3 regions of the Bradyrhizobium sp. 63_E2_N1_3 genome follow, and region 2 is predicted to be linked to each of the others. Evidence: predicted binding sites of a transcription regulator. Region 2 holds the regulator's gene; each other region holds the start of a gene.
What was found. Region 2 encodes LexA, which represses DNA repair genes until DNA is damaged. Its sites were predicted from a motif close to TGTTCNNNNTGTGTTCNG; they were not measured.
Positions count from the first base shown of each region.

Region 1: ruvC (crossover junction endodeoxyribonuclease RuvC) is a predicted target of LexA. The motif match lies at 1,801-1,818, and genes of this name have one in related genera.
Region 3: AB7531_RS34455 (PA0069 family radical SAM protein) is a predicted target of LexA. The motif match lies at 1,819-1,836, and genes of this name have one in related genera.

Region 1 is NZ_CP197235.1:1,389,914-1,393,185, forward strand. Features, by position in the region: gene AB7531_RS06390 (methyl-accepting chemotaxis protein) at 1-662, opposite strand, end outside; gene AB7531_RS06395 (YebC/PmpR family DNA-binding transcriptional regulator) at 866-1,612, shown strand; gene ruvC (crossover junction endodeoxyribonuclease RuvC) at 1,849-2,376, shown strand; gene ruvA (Holliday junction branch migration protein RuvA) at 2,519-3,136, shown strand; gene AB7531_RS06410 (hypothetical protein) at 3,133-3,272, shown strand, end outside.
Region 2 is NZ_CP197235.1:4,351,074-4,354,345, forward strand. Features, by position in the region: gene AB7531_RS20680 (GAF domain-containing protein) at 1-439, opposite strand, end outside; gene AB7531_RS20685 (hypothetical protein) at 663-1,097, opposite strand; gene AB7531_RS20690 (hypothetical protein) at 1,290-1,535, opposite strand; gene lexA (transcriptional repressor LexA) at 1,743-2,444, opposite strand; gene AB7531_RS20700 (molybdopterin molybdotransferase MoeA) at 2,621-3,272, opposite strand, start outside.
Region 3 is NZ_CP197235.1:7,253,180-7,256,451, forward strand. Features, by position in the region: gene AB7531_RS34445 (ribonuclease HII) at 1-78, opposite strand, end outside; gene AB7531_RS34450 (VOC family protein) at 155-610, opposite strand; gene AB7531_RS34455 (PA0069 family radical SAM protein) at 634-1,797, opposite strand; gene AB7531_RS34460 (phosphoketolase family protein) at 2,008-3,272, shown strand, end outside.

The DNA of each region.
Region 1 (3,272 bases), 3.0 Mb from region 2:
TCGGCCGAGCCGGCGGCGTCGCGCTGAAGCGCGTCGATCTTCCTGGTGATCTCCTCCGTCGCGCCCTGGGTCTGCACCGCGAGCGCCTTCACTTCGGTGGCGACGACCGCAAAGCCCTTGCCGGCCGCACCCGCACGCGCGGCCTCGATGGTCGAGTTGAGCGCGAGCAGCGTCGTCTGCCGCGCGATCTGCGCGATCAGATTGACGACATTGCCGATGGCGGCGGAGGATTCGCGCAGGCGGTCGACATTGGCGCGGGCTTCCTGCGCCGCGGCGCTGGCTTCGTCGGCGAGCTTGCCGGCCTCGCGCACCTGCGCGCCGATGCCTTGCGCGGACTGGGTGAACTTGTCGGCGGCATGGGCGAAGGTCGAGGCGTTCGACTGCGCGGCATTGGTCCGACCGGTGAGGGCGTCGGTGCGCTCGCGAATGTCCGCGAGCGTTGCCGCGGTCGCCTCCGCGCCGCCGGCCACCGAATTGGCGGCGCGCTCGAGCTGGCGGATCATGGCGCCGAGCTCGAGTTCCAGCAGTTCCAGGATTTCCCTGGCGGAATCGCCCTCGGCCGACAGGGCGGGCGCGGGATCGGCCGGCGACGGCGCGGCCTGTGGGGGTGCCACGGGCGTGGACAAGTCGGGCAGACGCTTCCGAAACAATGCGAACGCCATCAGGTCACTCTTGTCGGGGAACGGGCGGTTGCTATTTTCGCAAGCCGGAATGAAATCAGGGTTAACGGTGCCTGACTCCTAGGCACGGGACACTACGGTATTACCTTAAAGTCGTAGAGCCTCTTTCATTCCGGTGGGTTGGCGGCCTATAAGGCCGCGCTTCCCACGCTCACCTTTGGCGCACGATTCCTTACGAGACACGCATGGCCGGACATTCCCAATTCAAGAACATCATGCACCGCAAGGGGCGGCAGGATGCCCAGAAGTCGAAGCTGTTCGGCAAGCTGGCGCGGGAAATCACCGTCGCGGCCAAGCTGGGCACCCCCGACCCCAACATGAACCCGCGCCTGCGTGCCGCCATCATCGCGGCGCGCCAGGAGAACATGCCGAAGGACAATATCGAGCGCGCCGTCAAGAAGGCGCTCGGCAATGAGGGCGAGAACTATGACGAGATCCGCTACGAGGGTTACGGCCCCGGCGGCGTCGCCGTCATCGTCGAGGCGCTGACCGACAACCGCAACCGCGCCGCCTCCGACATCCGCTCCTTCTTCACCAAGTCGGGCGGCAATCTCGGCGAAACCGGCTCGGTCTCCTTCATGTTCGACCGCACCGGCATCATCGAATACGACCGCAGCGTCGCCTCCGACGACGCGGTGCTGGATGCCGCGATCGAGGCCGGCGCCGACGACGTGGTATCGGGCGAAGGTGGACACGAGATCTACGCCTCGACCGAAGGCTATCGCGACGTCGCCAAGGCGCTGGAAGCCAAGTTCGGCGAGCCGCGCAAGGCCGCTCTGATCTGGAAGCCGCAGAATACGGTCGCGGTCGACGACGAGACCGGCGAGAAGCTTTTGAAGCTGATGGACCTGCTCAACGAGCACGACGACGTCCAGCACGTCTACGCCAATTTCGAGGTGTCGGACGCGCTGATGGCGAAGATTGGCGGCTGAGGTCGCCACCAGCCCCGGATTCCGCTGTCGTCGCCCGGCTTGACCGGGCGACCCAGTATTCCAGAGACGTCTGAGGGAAACGGAGAAGCCGCGGCGTACTGGATACCCCGCTTTCGCGGGGTATGACGTCGGAGGGTGCTGCGGGCAGCGCGGCGATCTCCGACGAGCCCCACTTCCCCTGTTACTTCCGTTCTGTTTCTGTTTCCCCCACCGCAGCCAGCCGCTATCACTGGCCCATGACTGCGCTCCCGATTCGTGGCCCCGTTCGCATCATCGGCATCGACCCCGGCCTGCGCCGCACCGGCTGGGGCGTGATCGAGGCCGAGGGCAATCGTTTGATCTACGTCGCCTGCGGCTCGGTGGAACCACCGGACGATCTGCCGCTGGCGAGCCGGCTGCTCGCGATCCATGAGGGGCTTGCCGCCGTCCTGTCCGGTCACAAGCCGATGGAAGCCGCGGTCGAGCAGACCTTTGTGAACAAGGACGGCGTCGCGACGCTGAAGCTCGGCCAGGCCCGCGGCGTCGCCATGCTGGCGCCCGCGATGTTCGGCATTACCGTCGCCGAATACGCGCCGAACCAGGTCAAGAAGACGGTGGTCGGCGCCGGCCACGCCGACAAGCACCAGATCGCGATGATGCTGAAGATCTTGCTGCCGAAAGCCGAGCCGCCGTCAGCGGACGCCGCCGACGCGCTCGCCATCGCGATCACCCACGCCCATCACCGCCAGAGCACGGCGCTCAGGCTGAAGGTGGTGGGGATATGATCGATCGTCATGCATCGCCGGCGTCATGCCCGGGCTTGTCCCGGGCATCCACGTTCTTTCTCGTCGATGTCAAAGGCGTGGATGGCCGGGTCAAGCCCGGCCATGACGAGAGAGAAGTGCCTGCCGTAGCTGAGGTCCCGAGATGATCGGCAAGCTCAAGGGCCTGATCGATTCCTACGGCGAGGATTATGTGCTCCTCGACGTCGGCGGGGTCGGCTATCAGGTGCATTGCTCGGCCCGCACGCTGCAGCATCTGCCCTCGCCCGGCGAGGCCGCGGTGCTGTCGATCGAGACTTATGTCCGCGAGGACCAGATAAAGCTGTTCGGTTTCCGCACCGATCAGGAGCGCGAATGGTTTCGCCTGCTCCAGACCGTGCAGGGCGTCGGCGCCAAGGTCGCGCTCGCCGTGCTCGGCACGCTGGCGCCTTCCGATCTCGCCAACGCGATCGCGCTGCGCGACAAGGCCGCGGTGGCACGCACGCCGGGCGTCGGCCCCAAGGTTGCCGAGCGCATCGTTACCGAGCTGAAGGACAAGGCGCCAGCCTTCGCCAATGTCGATCCCGCCGTCGTCCATCTCGCCGGCGCCGTCGACGACCAGCGCGCGCCGCGCCCGGTGGCGGACGCGATCTCTGCGCTGGTCAATCTCGGCTACGGCCAGCCGCAGGCGGCTGCGGCCATCGCATCGGCATCGCGCAGCGCGGGCGAGAGCGCCGAGACCGCGCAACTCATCCGGCTAGGCCTGAAGGAGCTGTCGAAGTGAGCGCGGCCCACGCCAATCCCGTCGCCGCCCTGCTTCGTCGCCTTTCGCGCGTGGCCGGTATCGTCGTGATTTTCTCCATTGTCGGGCCGCTGACGACCGCCGCGTTGGTTGCTGTGACGGTAACGGCGCTCGGCGC
Region 2 (3,272 bases):
TGGTATGGCGGGAGTTGAATTCGAACATGTCGGCGGTGCCGTAATAGCCGTCGACGAGCGCCATCTCGTGGGAGGTTTCGGCATCGTTGTGCCAAAGCTCGATCGCGCCGACATGGGCCTCGTCGTCGCCGCAGAACAGCACCATGACGGCCTGCAGGAACTCGCCTGAAAACACCGGCACCGCCACGCCGCAGGTCAGCCCGGCGGCGATGGCCTGATCGGTCCGCTTGAAGTAGGAATCGGTGAATCTGGTGAGGATCACGGGGTGGCCGCTGGCCCAGGCCTTGCCGGGAAGCCCCTCGTCATATCCGAAATGCAGATCCTCGCTCACGTCCCTGAACGCGGACAACCCTTCCCCGTAGAGGCCGCCGCCGAATTCCAGCCGCATCCGCGTGCGGTCAGGCACCCAGAGTTCAACGACGCGAATGAAGGTCTTCATCGAACGTGCCCGCCGCCTCAAGCCGCACCAAGCATCGGCCATTTGGCTGCGGAACGGACGTTCAAAATTCAGGCAGGACAGCGCAAACTTCGTGCGGTGGGAGACGCCACGGCTTGGTCCGCCCGATGGAGTTTCGCGGGACACAAACGACACCATCTCGCCGGCCTCGGCCGGCGATGGCGATTTCAATCCTGGCCCGACCTGCCGGCCGGGAATGGCTGCATCAGCCGATCGGCAGGCGGGTGATGGTTGTCCGGCTGTCGGTGATGGTCTGCGGCTTGTGCTCGCGCTCGCCGAGCGGCTGGGTCACCGGTAGCTGCAGCACGGTCGCGCGCTGGCCTTCGACCAGCTGCGTCACCAGCACGGATTTGCCGTCGGGGAATTCGATCGCATCATGATGGCGATCGGGAATGTGCGGATCGATCTTGCCGAACTTGCCGACGCGCGAATTGACGGTGCGCGTCCAGATCCAGCGATTGTCGTAGCGGACGTTGTCGGCGAAGGCGAGCTCCGTCCCCGGGAGCAGGCAGACCGCGACGGTCGGATCGGCCGCGGAGGCAAAGCCGCGCGTCGAGGTGCCGCGGAAGGTTGTCGTGACGATCGTCTCGCCGACTTCGGCGGGACGCGACGCGACGGCATGCAGGCTGTAGTCACACATCGGGTGCTCCTCATGCAGGGATAGCGACCCACGTCTCTTAATCGAGGCGCAGGCCTCTATCAGAGTGGAAATACCAAACGTTCTGCCGGGTTGTAGGCAAATCTACGGCTCGCCGCCGCAGGCCGCAATCACATTAACTTTCCCGAATCCACCAGGAACAAAGCCCGCCCCTTTGCATTCTGCAGGCGCGTGTCAGCGCCCCGGAGGCGCCGACCAGCCGGAATATTGCCAGCCCGGCCGCGACGGTTGGTCGACGGCGTCGAGGGCCTTGCGGACTTGCTCGCTCATGGCGGTATCCTTGCGGACATGGGGCCGCGATTGCGCGGCCAAGGCTTGCACGGCCAAGGCTTGCACGGCCAAGGCTTGCACGGCCAAGGCTTGCGACGCTGATGCTGCGATCAGCGCCACAGCAACTGTGCTCAGAACGATCCGGCGCATGACTTCTCCTCGAACCTGAAGGCCGCGAAGCAGGGCTGCTTCGCGCGGCGTGCCGAGGATTTACCGCTGGAGGAGGGGCCGGATAATCTGCGCGAAACCAGAAAGACTATCCAGCGGAAGCGGACAATCGTCCGCTCCAATCTCGGATCGGCGATGCCGATCGAAAGCGCGCGGGGCGCCCAATAACCGATACCGGCACGTCCGGTATCAATACTTCCGGTACAGCCCGATCAGCTTGCCCTGGATCTTCACCCGGTTGGGCGGGAGGATGCGGACCTCATAGGCGGCGTTGGCGGGCTCGAGCGCGATCGAGGCGCCGCGGCGGCGGAAGCGCTTCAGCGTCGCCTCCTCGTCGTCGATCAGCGCCACCACGATATCGCCGGTATCGGCGCTCTCGTTGCGCTGGATCAGCGCCATGTCGCCGTCGAGAATGCCGGCCTCGACCATGGAATCGCCGCGCACTTCGAGCGCGTAATGTTCGCCCGAGCCGAGCATGTCAGGCGGTACGCTGATGGTGTGGCTGCGGGTCTGCAAGGCCTCGATCGGCGTGCCGGCCGCAATGCGGCCCATCACGGGCACCGCGACGGGGCGCTCGCCCTCGTCCGCTGGCGGGCTGGAAGTCGTGCGGACCTTGCCGAGATTGCCTTCGATGACGCTCGGCGTGAAGCCGCGGCGGCTGCCGGCGGCGGCCTGAAGCTCGGGCAGCTTGATCACCTCGATGGCGCGGGCGCGGTTGGGCAAGCGCCGGATGAAGCCGCGCTCCTCGAGCGCGGTGATCAGGCGATGGATGCCCGATTTCGAGCGCAGGTCGAGCGCGTCCTTCATCTCGTCGAAGGAGGGCGGCACGCCGCTTTCCTTCAGCCGTTCGCTGATGAACCGCAGGAGCTCGTATTGTTTGCGCGTTAACATCTCGACCAAAATCCCCCGGTTGATGTCGTTCGATTCCGAGACGCTGAATTCAGCAGTAAGCCGCTACATTCTCGAAACAAATCATGAACGGACACTATATGTTCGATACATGTTCCGCAACTGCTTAATTTACCGTGAACGCGACAAAGTTCGCGGAACGCACGCGAACGAAGCGATCAGACGGGCAGTCGCAAGACCTCGCAAGGCGCGCCGGCTTCGGCCTTCGGCGCGAATGGCGCGCGCACGAGAAGTGCCTGTGCCGCAGCGAGATTCGCAAGCAGCGAGGAATCCTGGTGATTGACGGGGAGGGCGAGGAGCGTGCCGTCATCGCGCAGCTCGAGGCGTGCGCGCAGATAATCCTCGCGCTGGTCATTGGCGCCGACATCGCGGCCCAGCACCGCAGGTTCGCGGCGGTGATGAATCATCGAACGGCCCGAAAGCGCGCGAATCAACGGCACCATGAACAGGAAGCCGCAAACGTAGGATGACACGGGATTGCCGGGCAGGCCGATCACGCGCATCGCGCCGAGCCGCCCATTCATCATCGGCTTGCCCGGTCGCATCGCGATCTTCCAGAACGCCATCGAGATACCTTCGTCCCTCAGCGCCTGCTGGACCAGATCGTGGTCGCCGACAGAGGCGCCGCCGGTCGTGATCAGGATGTCGGCGCCGCTTTCCCGCGCGCGGCCGATGCCGGCCGTGGTGGCCTCCAGCGTATCGGCGGCAACGCCGAGGTCGATCGTATCGGCGCCCTCGCTGCGGGCGAGCGCGTGCAGGGCGTAGCCGTTGGAATAGACAATCTGGCCGTGGCCCGGCGTCGTACCCGGC
Region 3 (3,272 bases), 2.9 Mb from region 2:
CCTGGCGGCATCCTTCTTCGACGCGCCCTTCTTTGGCGCGTCTTTGGCCGGCTTCCTGGTGGACTTGTCCCGAATCATGGGCGGGATCGTGCGCAAGCGGCCCGGCCGGCGCAACCGGGAACCCCGGACAATTCCCGTTATTCAGACCAGCCGCCTACTCCGCCAGATGCACCCGCCGGTCCTCACCGACCTCGATGTCGGGCGCGACCACGACTTCCCAGGGATGGCCGTCGGGGTCGGCGAAATAGCCGGAATAACCGCCGTAGTCGGTCTCATGCGCCGCTTTCAGCAGCGCCGCGCCCTTGCCGACGGCGAAGGCCAGAACCGCATCGACCTCGCCGCGCGTGGCGCAGTTCCAGGCGAGCGTCATGCCGCGGAAGGTCGCGGGCCTCGGATTGTCCGGCAACTTGGCGTCGGCCGCGAGTTTGTCCCAGTGAAACAGGGCCAGCACCGGACCACCGGTATCGTAGAAGGCGACGGCCTCGCCGGTCGCCTTCAGCCGACGCGAGAAGCCGAGCGCGTCATAGAAGGCGATGCTGGCACGAATGTCGCTCACACCCAGTGTGATGACCGTGAGCCGCGGCACCGGCGCGGTAAGTTCCTGGCTCATGCTACGCCTCTTCCGTTTCCCGATCAGAACAGGCTGAGCTGATCGCCGTTCCGCTTCGGCCTCGCAAAGTGATCCGTCGTCAGCTTGGAGCGCCGCTTGTTCAGCCCAAGCCTGTCGCAGGCGATCTCGAAGCGGCGGCCGATGGTCCAGGCCATCGGTCCGGTGCCCTTCATCCGCTCGCCCCATTTCGCGTCGTAATCGCGGCCGCCGCGCATGTCGCGGATCAGGGTGAAGACGTGGCGGTAGCGGTCTGGATAATTGGCCATCAGCCATTCGCGGAAGAGATCGCGAACCTCCAGCGGCAGCCGCAACAGCACGTAGGAGGCTTCCTTGACGCCGGCATGGGCGGCGGCATCGAGAATGCGCTCGATCTCGGAATCGTTCAGCGCGGGGATCACGGGCGCGACCATCACGGTGGTCGGAATACCCGCGTCCGAAAGCTGCTTCAGCGCCTCCAGCCGCTTCGGCGGCGTCGATGCGCGCGGCTCCATGGTGCGAGCCAGCTTTGGATCGAGCGAGGTGACGGAAATTCCGACCTTGGCGAGATTGCGCTTGGCCATCCGCGCGAGAATGTCGATGTCGCGCGTGACCAGCGCCGACTTGGTGACGATGCCGACGGGGTGGCCGGCGCGCTCCAGCACTTCGAGAATGCCGCGCATGATCTTACGCTCGCGCTCGATCGGCTGATACGGATCGGTGTTGGTCCCGATCGCGATCATCCGCGGCTCGTAGCCGGTCGCGGCCAGCTCCTTCTCGAGCAGCGCCGGCGCATCGGGCTTGGCAAACAGCTTTGACTCGAAGTCGAGCCCCGGCGACAGGCCGAGATAGGCGTGCGTCGGCCGCGCGAAGCAATAGACACAGCCGTGCTCGCAGCCGCGATACGGATTGATCGAGCGGTCGAAGCCAATATCGGGGGATTCGTTGCGGGTGATCACCTTGCGCGAGGTATCGACGCCGACGGTGGTCTTGAACGGCGGCAGCTCCTCCAGGCTCTGCCAGCCATCGTCGAAGGCGACGCGGGCCTCGGCCTCGAAGCGGCCGCTGGCATTGGACTGGGCGCCCCGCCCTCGCCTGCGCTGTTTGTCGATGGCGACCGCCAGTTCGGGAAAATCAGAGTCCGCACCCGCCGGCTCGGAGGGCGCCGTGACCGGCGGGTGCTTGAGAGCATGAGAGGATGCTGGACTCATGAAGCCAAGATAGCACGCAAAAGGAACAAATCAAGAACACAAACAAAAAACTCAAAAACAACCCCATGCACAGTAGCCGCCCAAATTTCGGGCGCGGTCCCTTGACCTCACGCAACACACCCGTCGCGGCGATCCTGTTCGATGCCGGACAGGGATCAATCGCACCGGAACAAAGTTGGTGTCGATCGCTGGGTGAAGGTCAGCAGGAACATGACAAATCAACGACAATCGGCCTCAGGGAGCAGCGAGCTCGATCTGCTCGATCGCTATTGGCGCGCCGCGAACTACCTCTCCGTCGGGCAAATCTATCTGCTCGACAATCCGCTGCTGCGCGAGCCGTTGCGGCCGGAGCACATCAAGCCGCGCTTGCTCGGCCATTGGGGCACGACGCCCGGTTTGAACTTCATTTACGCCCATCTCAACCGCGTCATCCGCGCGCTCGATGTCAACGTGCTCTATATCTGCGGTCCCGGCCATGGCGGCCCGGGCATGGTGGCCAACACCTATCTCGAAGGCAGCTACAGCGAGATCTATCCTGACGTCGCGCGCGATACAGACGGATTGCGAAAACTTTTCAGGCAGTTCTCCTTCCCCGGCGGCATTCCGAGCCACGCGGCGCCGGAAACGCCAGGCTCGATCCACGAAGGCGGCGAACTCGGCTACGCGCTGGTGCATGCCTATGGCGCCGCATTCGACAATCCCGACCTGATCGTCGCCTGCGTCGTCGGCGATGGCGAGGCGGAAACCGGCCCGCTCGCGGCGTCCTGGCACTCGAACAAGTTCCTCAATCCCGCCCATGACGGCGCTGTGCTGCCGATCCTGCACCTCAATGGCTACAAGATCGCGAACCCGACCGTGCTCGGACGGATGCGCGACGCGGAGATCCGCGACCTGTTCCGCGGGTTCGGCCACGAGCCGCTGTTCGTCGAGGGCGACGATCCCGAATTGATGCACCAGGCCATGGCGGATGCGCTCGACGTCGCGCTCGCCAGCATCCGCTCGATCCAGCAGCATGCCCGCGACGGCCGCAAGAGCGTCGAGCGGCCGCGCTGGCCGATGATCGTGCTGCGCAGCCCGAAGGGCTGGACCGGCCCGAAGGAGGTCGACGGCAAGAAGGTCGAGGGCTTTTGGCGCGCGCATCAGGTTCCCGTTGCGAGCTGTCGCGAGAACCCGGCGCATCTGAAAATCCTCGAAGACTGGATGCGCAGCTACGAGCCCGAGAAGCTGTTCGACGGCAGCGGCGCGCTCATTCCCGAGCTCCAGGCGCTGGCGCCCGACGGTAACAGGCGCATGGGCGCCAATCCGCACGCCAATGGCGGCCTGCTGAAGAAGGAGCTGAAGCTGCCGGACTTCCGCAGTTTTGCGTTGGACGTGCCGCAGCCCGGCGGCGTCACCGGCGAAGCAACGCGCGAGCTCGGCAAATTCCTGCGCGACGTCATCCGCCTCAACGCAGAAACGCGCAACTTCCGCATCAT